DNA from 2 places in the Hymenobacter sp. genome. Region 1 is predicted to be linked to the other one. Evidence: riboswitches for the same ligand, from Rfam matches in the RefSeq annotation. Region 1 holds a riboswitch; the other holds the start of a gene.
The links. A riboswitch is a leader RNA that binds a small molecule or an ion and turns the genes downstream of it on or off. The one in region 1 is predicted to bind S-adenosylmethionine.

Region 2: linked by a shared signal. The riboswitch ahead of VF629_RS19670 (peroxiredoxin-like family protein) and the one ahead of VF629_RS22410 (hypothetical protein) in region 1 are both predicted to bind S-adenosylmethionine.

The regions. Positions count from the first base shown of each region.
Region 1 covers NZ_DASVSI010000155.1:33,717-41,329, reverse strand. Annotated here, with positions in the region: gene VF629_RS22415 (LLM class flavin-dependent oxidoreductase) at 1-774, opposite strand, end outside; gene VF629_RS22410 (hypothetical protein) at 913-1,908, opposite strand; SAM riboswitch class I at 2,277-2,369, opposite strand; gene VF629_RS22405 (TonB-dependent receptor) at 2,460-4,367, opposite strand; gene VF629_RS22400 (acyltransferase) at 4,665-5,795, shown strand; gene VF629_RS22395 (M1 family aminopeptidase) at 5,975-7,613, shown strand, end outside.
Region 2 covers NZ_DASVSI010000140.1:151-7,763, forward strand. Annotated here, with positions in the region: gene VF629_RS19665 (O-acetylhomoserine aminocarboxypropyltransferase/cysteine synthase) at 1-1,301, opposite strand, end outside; gene VF629_RS19670 (peroxiredoxin-like family protein) at 1,386-2,051, opposite strand; SAM riboswitch class I at 2,409-2,525, opposite strand; gene VF629_RS19675 (LysM peptidoglycan-binding domain-containing protein) at 2,894-3,178, opposite strand; gene VF629_RS19680 (hypothetical protein) at 3,363-3,782, shown strand; gene VF629_RS19685 (erythromycin esterase family protein) at 3,929-6,481, shown strand; gene VF629_RS19690 (lysylphosphatidylglycerol synthase transmembrane domain-containing protein) at 6,624-7,613, opposite strand, start outside.

The sequences.
Region 1 (7,613 bases):
CGACGATTTCACGTTGGTGATGCGGTCCAACTCCTTCTTCACGTCCTGCTCGTTGTCGCGCACAATGGTGTAACCGGCCACGCCGAACTTCATGGGCGGCAAGCCTTTCTGCTCGCGGCGGCGGCGCATGTCGGCAATGCGGGCCCCGATTTGCTCGGGTGAGTCGCCGTGCATCACGTAGCCGTCGCACTGCGTCGAGATGAGGTCTTTTGCCGCTTCCGACTCGCCCCCGGCATAGAGGAACGGCGCTTTGGCGGGCTTGGGCTGCAGAATGTTGTCGGCCACTTGGTAGTACTTACCCTCGTAGCTGAAATGGTCCTGCTTCCACACATTGGTCACCACGTCCAGCCATTCGCGGGTGCGGGCGTACCGGTCGTCGTGCTGCTCGAAGTGCAGGCCGTATTTAGTGGCCTCGTCGCGCCACCAGCTCGATACCACATTCAGCGACAAGCGACCGGGCGCAATTAAGTCAATGTTGGCGGCCTGCTTGGCGAGCAGCGCGGGGTTGTGAAAAGTGGGGCGTACGGCCACCATTATTTCCAGTTGCTCGGTCACAGCAGCCAAGGCCGCGGCCGTGCTCCACGCTTCGAGCGACGGGGCTTCCGTGCCCTTGATGTCGTTCAAATACAGCTCTGCAATCAGCGTAAGGTCGTAGCCGAGGGCTTCGCTGCGTTGCGCCAGCTGCTTCACGTAGTTCCAGTCGGTGGGCATTTGCTCGTCTTCCACGTTACGCAGCCAGCCCCCGAAAATGGGCATCCAATATCCGAATTTCATGTTAAGTAAGCCTAAAAGAACGTCATGCTGAGCGCAGCCGAAGCATCTCTACTGCGTGAGTACTTCACTTCGCTGCAACGAAGCGGGCGAGATGCTTCGGCTGCGCTCAGCATGACGTTCAGTTGTTATTATTTTGGATTAAGCAGTGGCCAGTTCGGACTGCACAGATGCGGTGGCGGAAGCGGGCAGTTGCGCTTCCAGGTAGTCCACGAAACGGGCGTAGGGGTCAAAACCTACCACGTTCACGGCATCGGCCACGAAGTTGGACAGGGCATTGATGTCGTAGAAGAGCACATCGCCGGTGCGGTCGTCGATGAGGTACTCGATGCCACCCACGTCAATTTTGGCGGCAGCCACGATGCGCTCAACAGCGGCAACCACCTCAGCGGGAGGCGTGAAGGCCTCTACCTGGATGCCTTTCTTGGGCGCTTCGGTCAAGCAGAACTCGGCCGACTGCTCCTCCGGAATCTGGCAGATTTCGGCCGGGCACAGGTTGAAGCTCTCGCCAGTGGTGTACACTTTCATGGCGTACAGGAACTTGCCGTCCAGCGTCTCCACGCGGTGGATGTTGCCGCCGCGGGGCGTTACGTACTCCTGTACCAGCGCGGTTTGGTCGATGCCGAGGTCAATCTGGTTGGCTTCCACAGCCGCTTGCAAGCCTTCCGGCGTGTCGAAGCGAATGATGCCCGCGCCGCTGCCGCCAATGTTTACTTTCACTACGATGGGGAAGCGAAGCTCCTTGACCGCGTCGATTGCGCGCGAGGCGTGATTAATCACAAACGACTTGGGGTACTTCAGGCCCAGTGACTCGAACAAAGAGAGCTGGCGGGCCTTGTTGGTCTCGATGGCCGTGGCCGCCGAACCGTTGATGATGCGCGTGCCAATGCGCTCGAGGTGAGTGGCATAGCCCGCGGTGTGGAATATACCCTGGCCGTGCCCGCGCAAGTAGGCCGAGGAACTCATGCGGTTCACCACGAGGCTGTAGCGGCTTTCCTTTTCGGCGGGGTTGAAGAGGTGGTGCGCGGCATCAATCTTCTCGTAGGGCAGCCCGCGACGGTCCAACTCTGCGAAGAGCGGCTTAAACCATTCGGGGTGCTCGAAATAGATGCCAATGGGCTTTTGCAAAGAGGCCATAAACTGGAGAGAATTAGAAGAAACTGAGTTAGAGAACAAAGCAGCCGCGAAAACGGCGCCCGGATAGTTCGAAATTGATTGAAACCCGCTGATGAAGTGTGGGATAAGTGCCGCGGACGAGGCAGCCGCGTGCACGCGTTTCTGCCAACGCTGGTAGCGTTACGTTTGGAATACCCACAAGCAGGAAAAGGGTGCAAGGCCCGCTAAGCGGACCTTCACCAACTCACCCCCGCGAAATCAGACGGAGACGTCGGTGCTTAAGCCAGACAACAACAACAGCCCATGCCGGCCGGGCGCACGGCTACGGCGCGGGCCTGAAACGAGGCGGGAGAAACGAGAAGGTTGTTGGCAGCGTCCACGGCAACTTGTTTTTATATGGTCAGGAATTGGCACCTTGCCCGCGGTTGCGGATGGTTGCCGGCGCATCTTAGAGCCTGTCTCTCAGCGCCTCTGTATAAAAACAATCCTTTGGGAGAAAGAATTGATGCCGCAAAGGTACGGCACACTCGCCCGATTTTTCCAAATCGGTAGCTAGGAGCATTTACGCGGCTCTATTTCCGCAGGGCCAGCCGCACGCCGCCCATCAGCCAGCGCGTGGGCATTTGGGCACCCAGCAAGTCCGAATATTTTTCGTTGAACAGGTTCTGCACCTGCCCCGTGAGCCACAGGCGCTGCGGCAAGATTGCGGCTTCCAGCCGGGCATTGAACACGGCGTATTCCGGCCGCTGCACCCGGCTGATGGCCGCTACGGCGTTGGCATCGCGCTGCTTCCACAGCCCGCTGAAGCTCGCATTGACGCGGTTTGACGTGATGCCGACCGTGCCGGACACCACGTGGCGGGCAATGTTGGCCAGGTACTGCGAGGCAATGCTTTCGGCATTGGTCACCTTCACCAAAGTGTAGCCCAGGCTGCCATCAAAACGGGTTTTGGGCGTGAACTGGTGGGCATACGTCAGCTCGGCTTCAAGGCCACGGGTGGTGACATCGAACAGGTTTTGGGCAAAGCGGTAGGTGCTGGCGGCGTTGAGATTGGTGAGGCCGCTGGCTTCGATGACCTGCGCACCGGGCGTCGGCACGTAGTCAATCTGGTTGTTGCCCTTCCGCAGGAAACCAGTCAGCTTGGCAGTAAAGCCCGGAAATGGGCGGTAGTCAGCCCCCATTTCGTAGTTCGTGGTCCGCTCCGCTTGCAGGGCGGCATTGCCCACGTTGAAGCCATTGGGCACAATGCCAGGCCGGCCATTAGCATTGTAGCGCTCCGTGAAATCGGGGGCGCGAATGGCCCGGCCGATGGCGCCCCGCACGGTGAGGGCCTCTCCTATTTGCTGGCTCGCATTGAGTTGGGGCACTAGTTCGGTGCCGTAGGCTTGGTCGTGGTCGACGCGCAGGCCCCCGGTTAGGGCTAGGCCGGCACTTGGCGTCACGGCCACCACGCCGAAGGCGGCGTAGTGCCACTGCGCGTGATTGCCGCGGTCGTTGCTTTCCACCGCACGGCGGTCGGCTTGGCCGCCCAGCGTGGCGCGCACTTTGTCTCCAACCTGCTGCTGGTGGCTCAGCAACACGTTGGTGTAGTGCGTGAGGTGGTCGCTGGCCACCGACGTGGGCGTGTAGAGGTAATAGTCGGTGCCGCGGCTGGTCGACACTTGCGCTTCGGTGCGGGCGCGCTCGTTGTGCTGGTAGCTGAGCTGGCCTTGGTACCAGTTTTTGTTGGTGGTTTCGCGGGCCAGGTCGCCGGCGTTAGTGGTGTAGAAAAACTGGGCGTTGTAGTCGCGCCGGTCGAGGCTGGCGCGGGCAGCCAAACTCAGTTTGGACGTGATGTCGTAAGCGGCCGAAAGGGAATACGTTTTAAGATTGGCATCGCTGCGCTGGCTGCTTGGCGCACCGCGCAGCTGGCCGTCAGTGGTGTTCAGCAAGATGCCACCCCCCACGCGCAAGCCGTTTTTAGCCAGAAAGCCGCCCGTGTTGGTGTGCCATAGGTTCCACTCACCGCGCATGGTAGTGCTGGTGAGTTCGGCCTCGTCGCGGCGCTCGGTGGCGGCAAAGGTTTTGGTAACGATGTTGATGACGCCGCCCACGGCATCGGGCCCGTAGAGAGCCGCCCCAGCCCCACGGATGATTTCAATCTGCTCAATCTCGGCCGGCGTGATGGGCAAGTAGGCCCCAAAGTGGCCCGTCAGCGGGTCGTTCAGTCGCATGCCGTCCAGCAGGAAAAGCACCTGGGTGAAGGTGCTGCCGCGCAGGCTCACGTCGGCTTGCGCGCCGAAGGGGCCGCGGCTCTGCACTTCCAATGCGGGCAGGCAGCGCAGCAAATCGTCGAGCGAATTCACCGGATAGCGCGTAATGCTGGCGCCGGAAATGACCGTCACGGCGCGCCCGGTTTGGTTCAGGGGCTGGCTGAGGCGGGAGGCGTATACGGTGACTTCGCGCAGGCTGCGGCTGCTGTCGGCCGGTGTTTGAGCCAAGGCCTGTGGTGCTTGCGCAAGCCCCTGGATAGCCACCAAACAGCTTACGGATAGTAATCGGAACATGAAAACCACTTCGGAATGAGAGAGCAAAACTACATAGGCCTTGTCGGCGCGCCTGCTCAACCACTCGCGGCCCCACGGTAAAAAGCAGGGTTGTGAAGGTTTGCTACAGCAGTAGTGTCAGTCTGTGAACGGCTTAGCAAGCAGCCGAGGGGTTGAGATGGCTCCCGGCAGCGCTTGCTGCATGCTTACCAGCGGCCAACTAGCCCGCGGCAAGCAGTAGTTTGCGGCATTATGCCAGCTCCCGCCCCCGCTGCGCCACCCACCGCACGGCCTTACTACCCGGCTCTCACTGGCTTGCGGGCCATTGCGGCCTACCTGGTTTTCTTCCTGCATTTCCGGCCCCCGGTGGCCGAAGGAATCCAAAACATTTTCAGCCAATTTTATGTAGGTGTGGGCATCTTCTTCGTGCTCAGCGGCTTTGTTATCGCAACCCGGTACCTGGGCACGGTGCAGGTTACCGCCGCGTGGTGGCGGCGCTACCTCTGGCGGCGCGTAGCCCGCATTTACCCGGTCTACCTCTTGTTGAATGGCGTGCTGCTGGCCTACCGCTACTGGCCCGTTCCAGCGGGCCAAGCAGCCAACCGTGCGCTGCTGTTTTTCTTAAGCCAAACGCTGCTGCGCGGCTTTTCCAGCACGCTCAAGTACGTGGGCATCCCCCAGGGGTGGTCGCTGACCGTGGAGGAATGCTTTTACTTTTCGGCCCCGGTGCTCCTGCTGGCCTGGCAGCGGTGGGGCCTCCGCGGCGCAGCAGGCTTTGTGGCCGCCACGGTGGGCTTAGGCTTGTCCCTGACGTATCTCTGCATGGGCCGGGCGGAGTTACACGGGCTTTTTGGCTCGTATTATCACCTGTTCAATTACACCTTTTTTGGCAGGGTGGCTGAGTTCACGCTGGGCGTTGGGCTGGCTCGCTGGTGGGCCGCCCGCCCCACCGGGGTGGTTCTCCGCTCTCAGTGGCCCTGGCGCACGCTGGCCGGGCTTCTGCTCATGGTCCTGACGGTGGGACTACTGGCCTGGCTGCGCTCGCCGAGCAACTTTTACGACGGGCGGCTCCACCTCGGCGCCATCGCTCTCAACAACCTAATGTTCCCTATAGGCGTGCTGCTGCTGCTGGCCGGGCTGCTCGCCGAGCGCAGCTGGCTCCGGGCGGCCCTGGCCACCAAGCTAATGCAAGCGCTGGGACGCAGCTCGTACTTTTTCTATTTGTTCCACGTGGGCCTGTTCAGCATCTGGTGGAACGCCTGGGTTGGCCCGGCTGGGCATCTTGGGTGGCGGTTTTTGGCAACGGTGCTTATTTCCGAAGCCGGCTACCGATGGCTGGAAGAGCCCCTGCGCCGGTGGGTGCTGGACCGCACGCGGGCCTAGCGCTCCCGAACTGAGCTTCCGCCGCGGTCAACTGGAGCTGCCCAGCGCCACCAAGGACGGCCTAGCCCGCCCCCGCGGTCCTGCATTCGCTTGTTACTTTCGCAAGGCGAACCAGCAGTCTGCTTTCGCGGGGCTAGGGACTGGCCCAAGTTTTTCTTTTTCATCCGTTTTCCTTTTTCATGAAGCATCTTTTTGCGCTGGGCCTCCTGGGCTTGGTGGCCGGTGCACCGGCTTACGCTCAGGCTCCCTCCACCCCGGTCGCCAAGGCAGAATCTCCTTATCGCGCCTCAGCCACCAAAGTCAACGACTTGGTGCACACCAAGCTCGACGTGCGGTTTGACTACGCCAAGCGTTACCTCTACGGCAAGACGTGGATTATGCTCAAGCCCCACGCCTACCCCACCGACTCGCTGCGACTTGACGCCAAGGGCATGGACATCAAGGCCGTAGCCCTGATGAACGGCGAGCAGCAAACGCCCCTCAAGTACAGCTACACCGATGCCGCCAACTTGCGCATCAACCTGGGCAAAACCTTCAAGCCCGGCGAGCAATACACCATTTACATCGACTACGTCTCGAAGCCGGACGAGCTGAAAGTGAAGGGCAGCGCCGCCATCACCGACGCCAAGGGCTTGTATTTCATCAACCCCGACAGCGCCGTGGCCGGCAAGCCCGTGCAAATCTGGACGCAGGGCGAGACCGAAGCCTCGTCGGCCTGGTTCCCCACCATCGACCGCCCCAACCAGAAAACCACCCAGGAAATTAGCATGACCGTGCCCAGCAAGTACGTCACGCTGAGCAATGGCGCGCTCGTAAGCCAGAAGCCCGCCGGCCCTGGCTTGCGCACCGACACCTGGAAGATGGACCTGCCCCACGCGCCCTACCTGTTCATGATGGCCGTGGGTGACTTCAAAATCTACAAAGACACCTGGCGCGGCAAGGAAGTGAGCTACTACCTCGAGCCCAAGTACGCCCCCTTCGCCAAGCAGATTTTCGGTAACACGCCCGACATGCTGGAGTTCTATTCCAACCGCCTCGGCGTGGAGTATCCGTGGAACAAATACGCCCAGATTGTGGCCCGCGACTACGTGAGCGGCGCCATGGAAAACACCACCGCCACCCTGCACGGCGAGCAAGTGCAGATGACGGACCGAGAACTGCTCGACCGCGAGTTTAGCAACGAGTCGGTCATTGCCCACGAGCTGTTTCACCAGTGGTTCGGCGACTACGTGACGGCCGAATCGTGGTCGAACATCACCGTGAACGAGACCATGGCCGACTTTTCGGAAGGCCTCTACGCCGAACACAAGTACGGTAAGGACGCCGCCGATGCGCACTACTACCGCTACCTGCGCAGCTACCTCAACAGCCCCCGCGACGCGGCTAAAAACCTGGTGCGCTTCCACTACGACAGCCAGGAGGACGTGTTCGACCTGGTGAGCTACCAGAAAGGCGGCGCCGTGATGGACATGCTCCGCACCTACCTGGGCGATGAGGTTTTCTTCGCCAGCCTGCAGAAATATTTGAAAGACAACGCCCTTGGCAACGGCGAGGCGCACCAGATGCGCTTGGCCTTCGAGGCCGTGTCGGGCAAAGACCTGAACTGGTTCTGGAACCAGTGGTACTACGCTCCCGGTCACCCCGTTGTCACCATCGACTACGCTTGGGACGCAGCCAAAAAGGTGCAGTCTGTAACCGTGAAGCAGACCCAGCCGGGCCAGACGTTCCAGTTGCCCTTCACCATCGACTACTACGTGGGCGGCAAGGTGCAGCGCCAGCCCGTAATGATGACTGAGGCCACTCAGACGTTCACCATGC
Region 2 (7,613 bases), on a different contig from region 1:
CCAACGGCATCAAACGCAGCCTGCAAGTCGGCCTTGATGTCCTCAAAATGCTCGATGCCCAGCGAGAGGCGCAGCGAAGTGGGCGTCACGCCGGCGGCCGCTTGCTCTTGCTCGCTCAACTGCTGGTGCGTGGTGGCGGCGGGCTGAATGATGAGCGTTTTGGCATCGCCCACGTTGGCCAAGTGGCTGATGAGCTTTAGGTTGTCAATAAATTGCGTAGCGGTTTCCTTGCTGCCCTTGATGCGGAAGCTGAGCACGCCGCCGAAGCCGCGCTTCAGGTATTTCTGGGCCAGGGCGTGGTAAGGGCTGCTGGCCAGGCCGGGGTAGTTCACGCTTTCCACCTGCGGGTGCTGCTCCAGCCAGTTGGCAATTTTGAGGGCGTTTTCCACGGTGCGCTCCACGCGTAAGCTCAGGGTTTCGAGGCCGATGAGCAGCTGGAAGGAGTTGAATGGGCTGATGGCCGGACCAAAGTCGCGCAGGCCTTCTACTCGGGCGCGGATAATGAAGGCGATGTTGCCAAACGGCCCGCCCTTGCCAAACACGTCGTTGAACACCAAGCCGTGGTAGCCTTCGCTGGGCTCGGTGAACTGCGGAAACTTGCCGTTGCCGAAGTCGTAGGTGCCGCCGTCCACAATCACGCCGCCAATGCTGGTGCCGTGGCCGCCAATCCACTTCGTGGCCGACTCCACCACAACGTGCGCGCCGTGCTCCAAGGGCCGGAACAGGTAGCCACCCGCGCCGAAGGTGTTGTCCACAATCAGGGGCAGGTCGTGCTTGTTGGCAATGGCCGCGATGGCCTCAAAGTCTGGAATGCTGAAGCTGGGGTTGCCAATGGTTTCCAGGTAAAGGGCCTTGGTCTTGTCGTCAATCAGCGCTTCAAAGCTGGCCGGATTGTCGCCGTCGGCGAAGCGAGCCTCGATGCCCAAGCGCTTGAACGCTACCTTAAACTGGTTGTAGGTACCGCCGTAGAGGAAGGCCGTGCTCACGAAGTTGTCGCCGGCTTGCAGGATGTTGTTCAGGGCAATGAACTGCGCCGCCTGGCCCGAACCCGTGGCCAACGCCGCCACACCGCCTTCCAAGGCCGCCACGCGTTGCTCAAACACGTCGGTGGTCGGATTCATCAGGCGGGTGTAGATGTTGCCGAACTCCTTCAGGGCAAATAGGTTGGCGCCGTGCTCGGCGCTCTTGAACACGTAGGAAGTAGTTTGATGGATGGGCACGGCGCGCGAACCGGTCGTGGGGTCGGGCTGCTGGCCGGCGTGGAGTTGCAGCGTTTCGAAGTGCAAGGGTTGTGCAGACATGGTGGTTGAAGTGAAAAAGTGAATAGTTGTTGGGTGTTTAGCTGCGGCACAACCTGCTAACAGGCGGCGCAACTGGCAATTAGATTAGAGCCGGGTAAGTGCTTCCAACAGCACGGCCGGGTCGGGGCGCAGCTTGAAGTTGGCCTCGGTGGCGGCCCAGGCCACGCGCCCGTTTTGGGCAATCACGAACGTGCCTGTCAGGGGCAGCTCGCCGCTGTCGTCGCCGTTGTAGGCGGCCAGGTCGATGCCCACGCCGTGCAAAGCGCCGTACAAGGCCTCGCCCACCTGGTAGGCCAGCCCGTACTGCTGGGCCACGGCATTGCCCACGTCGCTGAGCACCGGAAAGCGCAGCTCTTTTTCTTCGGCCGTGAGCCGGGTCAGGTCCGGTGTTTGGGGCGAAACGGCCACCAGCGTGGCTCCGTACGCCCGAATTTGGTCCAAAGCTTGGTTGTAAGCCCGCAGCTGCACGCTGCAATAGGGGCACCAGTTGCCGCGGTAAAACACCAGCACCACCGGCCCCGAAACCAGCAGCGAGGCCAGCGAAACGAACCGGCCCGCAGCATCGGGCAACGCAAAATCGGGAGCAGTCTGGCCGACGCGGAGGCTGCGCTGGGCCAGGCCCGTGGCGTGCACGGCGGCAATGCCGGCATCGATGGTGTGGCTGGCGTCGGCGGGGAGCACCGTGGCCAAGTGTTGGGCCGTAGTGGCCAGTTCGTGCTGAAACGAAGAAGTTGCGGTGGACGTGGACATGCGCAAGCGAAAATGAAGAAAAGGGAGGGACTTCTTCGCGGGTCTACTCGGCGTTGCCAGTAGCTCAAGCACTTGCGGCTGGCTCTGGGCGTAGCCAGAAGCATCGGAGCAGCCTGTAAGCCGACGCGACCAATCGGCACGCTTCAGCGTAAGGGGATTCCCACGAAGAAAGAAGGGGTTAAGCCGAAATCAGCTTAGCAACAACACGGACGACAACAGCATATTCGCATTCGCGCGGGGCACGAAGCATGCAATAGGCCGCCTTGGGCCAACACGAAAAAGTCCGAAACCAAGGCGCGTGCAGCCGGGGCAGTCGGACTAAAAGAAACGTAAGCAGCAGAGTTTTCCATGGCACTCGAGTCATATGTCCCGCCGTGGTCGAAACCGCCGGTGGGTAGGAATTGGCACCTTTCGCATAGTGGAGGGTTGCCAGCGGGTCAGGGAGCCTAGTCTCTCGCCGCTTCTGTATAAAACTTATAAACTACTCGCCGTTAGCGAGGAGTACCGGGTAGGTGAGGCAAATGTACGCGAATAATTTTTTTATGGGCAAGCGGTGAGCTACGTTTTTTCAAAATAGCCGGTCATGCAGAGCATCTCGCTGGCGCCGCTTGCCATCCTGAGCGCAGCGAAGGACCTTGTCGAACACCAACCGTCATTCCACGGTGAGAAGGTCCTTCGCTGCGCTCAGGATGACAGACGGTTGAAGTTACTACCCCGAGCGAGATGCTTCGCTGCGCGCTGCATGACACTAAGCCAGCCATAAATCGAGCGAAACCATAAGACACAAAAAAGCCACCCTGAAACAGAGTGGCTTTTCTCACCTTTTTTCTGCAAAAAAGTACCTAGAGACTAGGTAGGGTCAACACCTGGCCCACTTCAATGTGGTCAGGGTTGGTGCCGATGATGGCCTTGTTGGCCTCGTATATCTGATGCCACTTGGCCGCGTCGCCGTAGTGGTTTTTAGCAATTTTGGAGAGCGAGTCGCCGCTCACTACGGTATATGAATCACCGGAAGCCGCTGAATTGTTTGCGTTTCCGAAAAAATCGGTAGCGCCGGCAGCCGGTTTTGCCGCGGGCTCTACGGGTTTTTGCTCGCCCTTGTCGCTGAGAAAATCAAGTAGTCCCATGGTTTGGTTCAGTTTGAATGAAAAAGAGAGTAAAAAAGTTCGTCTGCGAGCAGGCTAACAGGGGCCATATACGGGGGAGTTAAGGCGGGGTTACGCTCCCAACTCTTTTGCGCATTGGCCGTAAGCCGCCTAGCCCGTCCTGCGGAGCTTGTTCTTCATTCTTTCACCTTTACTTCTTGTGCCCATGAAACCTCAGTCAATCTTTTCGCTCCGTTACGTTGCCAGCCTGCTGGTTCTGCTGACCTTGTTTGCCACCGCTTGCGGCAGCGACAAAGGCAAGGTAGAAGGCGTAAACATGCTGTATGGCACCGACAGCAAAGTTTGGAAAACTGCTAAAGAAACCGATACAGCTGGCGACAAAGTGAAGCAAACCGACGCGCAAAAGCAAGAGGAGTTGCGCATTTTTGCCAACGGCACCTACAACATGACCGGCGCCACCGGCGCCATCTCCGGCAAATACACCTTCGACCAAGCCGGCAAAACCATCACCATGACGCCCGACGGCGCCACCACCAGCAACACCTTCAACGTGGAAACCCTCACTGACGACAAGCTCACGCTGAAGTCGGCCGACGGCGCCGCTCTGATGCTGGAAGCTGAATAAATAGCTTTCGACTAACGCGTTACGAAAAACCCGAACCCTTGTGGTTCGGGTTTTTTTGTGCGCAACGCATTCAATGAATGGTTAGAGTAGCTTGCAGCCTTTCGAGCCAACTGCCACTCTTTGTTCACACTTTTCTTCTGCCATTCGTGCGTACTGCTTTTCTGTTGTTGCTCGCTCTTATTTTCGGGTGGGCCGGCCCTGTGCCCGCCACAGCCCAATCTACCACGCCGCTGCCGGTGCACGCGGTGCGCAGCATCAGCCCAGCCGACGCTGATTTTCGAGACTTGGAGTTTTTGACCCAGGAAATAGGCGGGGCGCGGGTCGTGATGCTCGGCGAGCCCACCCACGGCGAAGGCAACGTATTCGAGGCCAAAATCCGCCTGTTGCGCTTTTTGCAGGAGAAAATGGGGTTCACCACGGTGGCTTTTGAAAGTGGTTTTTACGACTTGCACCGGGCGCAACAGGCGCTGGAAGCGGGCACGTCGGCGCAGGAGGCCATCGGCAACAGCGTATTCAACATCTGGACCAGCACTCAGGAATTTCAGGCGGTGCTGCCGCTGCTGGGCAAAGGCAAGCTCCGCGTGGCCGGGTTCGACCCGCAGCTGAGCGGGGGGTACGGCGGCGACGTGGTGGACGAGCTGCAAGCGTTTCTGGCGTCGGAGAAGGGCGCGGCGGCCCTGAACTATGACTACCTGGACGAAGTCATCAGCCTGATGGCCGACCAGTTTATGTTTCCGCCCACCGGCCGCTTGGCTGATTTTGAGCGGGAGGTGGCCAAGACCGCGCGCCTGCTCGACAAGCCCGCCGCGGGCACCGACGCCCCGCGCCGCGCCGAGGCCGCGTTCTGGCAGCAGAGCCTGCGCAGCCTGCTGGCACAGGCCCGCGACTACGCCACCCACGACCCCACTGCCAAAGACGAAGCCGAGTTCAAAGCCACCGACAGCAACCCGCGCGACGCGCAAATGGCCGATAACCTGCTCTGGTACCTGCGGGCGCACCCGCAGGAAAAGGTGGTTTGCTGGGCCGCGCTGCCGCACGTGGCCAACCGGGTAGAGGTGCTCGGTGCCAGCGAGCTACAGGCATTCCGGCCGATGGGCCGCGCCGTGAAAGCGGCCCTGGGAGCCGACCAAGTTTATGTATTGGGCACGCTGGCGGGCGGGGGTAGCTACCAAGCCCGAAGCGTGTTGCCCGTGCCCGTCCCGGCCGCCGGCACGCTGGAAGCCGAACTGCTGGCCCAGCCGGCCGACCACGCTTTCGTGAGTTTGAAGCACGACGCGCCCGGCCGGCAGCTCACTACCTACGCCTTCCAGTACCAGCCCCTGACGGGCCCCTGGAGCGAGGTGGTGGACGGTTTCCTGTTTTTGCGAAGCGTAAACCCGCCGCACGGCGCGCAGTTTGCGGCGAGCCAGCAGGAAGTGGCAGCCGATACGGCCGTGACGGCGCGCCCGGCGGCTTCGGTCCTAAACCCGGCGACGCGGCCCCGGCGGGTGAGCGCGGCCCCCACTGGCCAAACCTTGCGCGGCACCGTGCTCGACCGCAAAACCGGCCAGCCGGTACCCTACGCCTCGGTTTCGGTGCCGGACCAGGGCATCGGGACGGTGGCCGACGGGCAGGGCCGCTTCGCGCTGAAGGTGAACGGGGTGGGGCCGCTGCAAGTCAGCAGCGTGGGCTACGGCCCGGCGAGCGTGGCCGTGCCCGCCGCAGGGGCCGCCGCGCTGCTCACGGTGCGGCTGGCGCCGGCCGCCTACGAACTGCAGGGCGTGCAGGTACGCGGCGAAAGCCTAGACCCGCGCCGCATCATGAAGAAAGTGGTGGCTGCCATCGCGCAAAACTACGAGCAGCAGGATTACATGACGGAGGTGTACACCCACCGCCAAATCAGCAACTTCGACACCGTGCGAGCCGAGGTAGAGTATGTGAGCACCCTGCTGACCCCGGCTGGGCAGCGCGACCTGCACGGCGGCTTCTTGGCGCGCCAGCCGATGGGGCAGCACCGGGTCCGCGAGGCGCGAGTGCTACGCGAGGACAAGGCCGCGCGCGGGTTGGGTGTGATTAGCGTGGAGGGCCATGGGCAGGGGTTTTATACCGGCGGCGCCGACCCCGTGCGCACTTCGCCGTTGTTCAAAGCGCGCTGGCGTAAGTTCAATCTGGAGCTTGATACCGTGCTGGAACAGGGCGGCGAAACGGTGTACGTCATCCGCTTCGCGGCCAAGCGCGCCAGCCACCGCAGCACCGGCACGTACTTGCAGGCGGGCTATTCGGGCCGGTGCTGGGTGCAGCAGCGCGACTACGCCGTGACGCACTACGAGGCGCAGTGGCAGGGCGACACGCTCACCCAAAATGCCGTGGCCCGAAAGCACCTGGGTCGCGGCAACCTGCTTTCGCGGCTCTATTCGAACGTGTACACCGCCGAGCACAACGACCACGTGGTGGATTACGCCCGCGCGCCCAACGGCCGCTACCAGGTGCGCCGCAGCATGGGCCAGGGCCTCGACGCCGGCCGGGTGCTGAAAACCGGCCGCCCGTTCTACGTGCAACGCTCCTGCGAGCAGATTTTTACGCCCCTACCGGCCGATGCCCCGCTGCCGCCACCCAACCCGAAGGCCGACCCGCGCTGGAGCGGCCAGGAAACGCACCAGTTGCAATTCACGGACTACCGCCCGGCGTTCTGGCAGGCATATCGGCGGCCGGTGAAGTGAGGCAGGTAGTTAAGAAGTCGTCTGTCATCCTGAGCGCAGCGAAGGACCTTATTACGGGTGAACAGTTTGCATTAATTCACTGATTAGTGCTCGTTAAGTTGTGAAAAGGTCCTTCGCTGCGCTCAGGATGACAGACGACTTCTTAACTTTTAACTTCCGCCACAGGCTGCTTGACGAACACCCGCGCCACCCAGCGCGGCAGAAACACCATGCCCAGCACCAGATATAGGTAATACGTCACCACGCGGTAAAGCAGTACCATGAAGCTGGTCATGGTGGCCGTGCCGATGAACTTGCCGAAAAACGTAGGGAAAGCTCCCTCGGCAATGCCCGCGCCACCCGGCGTGATGGCAATGAGCAGGATGACTTTGTAGGTGATGTTGCGAGCGAAAATGAACAGGAACGTGCCCATGTCCATCGGTACGAAGGCGGCAATGAGGCAGCCGATGATGGCGTAGCGCGCCGTCCAGACGAAGGCCGTGCTCACGGCCGCGTGCCACCAGTAGCGGGGCCCGTTGCCGCGCAGCTGCACCGACGCCAGCACCATTTCCTGCCCGTGCTGGTACGCCTTGCGCCGCCAACGCCGCAAAAACGGGAAGGAAAACAGCCGCACCATCAGCCGCCGCACGGCCCGTGGGTTCACGAAAATGGCGTACAGCATCAGCCCGGCGTAGAGCGTTACGAAGATATAGCTTACCCCAAAGGCCACCCGCAGCGTGGCCACAAAGCCCGTTTGCATGGCCTCGTGCGGGTACAGCCCGGCACCGGCTATTAGCAACACCAACGGCACCATCAGCACGTAGTAAATATTGTCGAGCAGTGCCGTGACCATGATGTAAGCCAAGCCTTTACCCAACGGAATGCCTTCTTTTTCTAGAATAAACGGGGCCACCGCCGTGCCGCCCTGGCCCGAGGGCAGCACGCAGGAAGCAAACTCCCAAATCATGATGACGTCCAGCGACTGCCGCCAGCTCAGGGCGCCTTCGGCCAGGTGGCGAATGCGGTAGATGTAGCCCAGGTCGCGGGCGGCCAGCACCAGCAGGGCTACCAGCAGCCAGCGCCAGTCGGCGTTGGCCAGCGGGGCGAGGTCGCCGGGCTTGTAGCTGCGGTAAAACAGAAAGCCCACCACGGC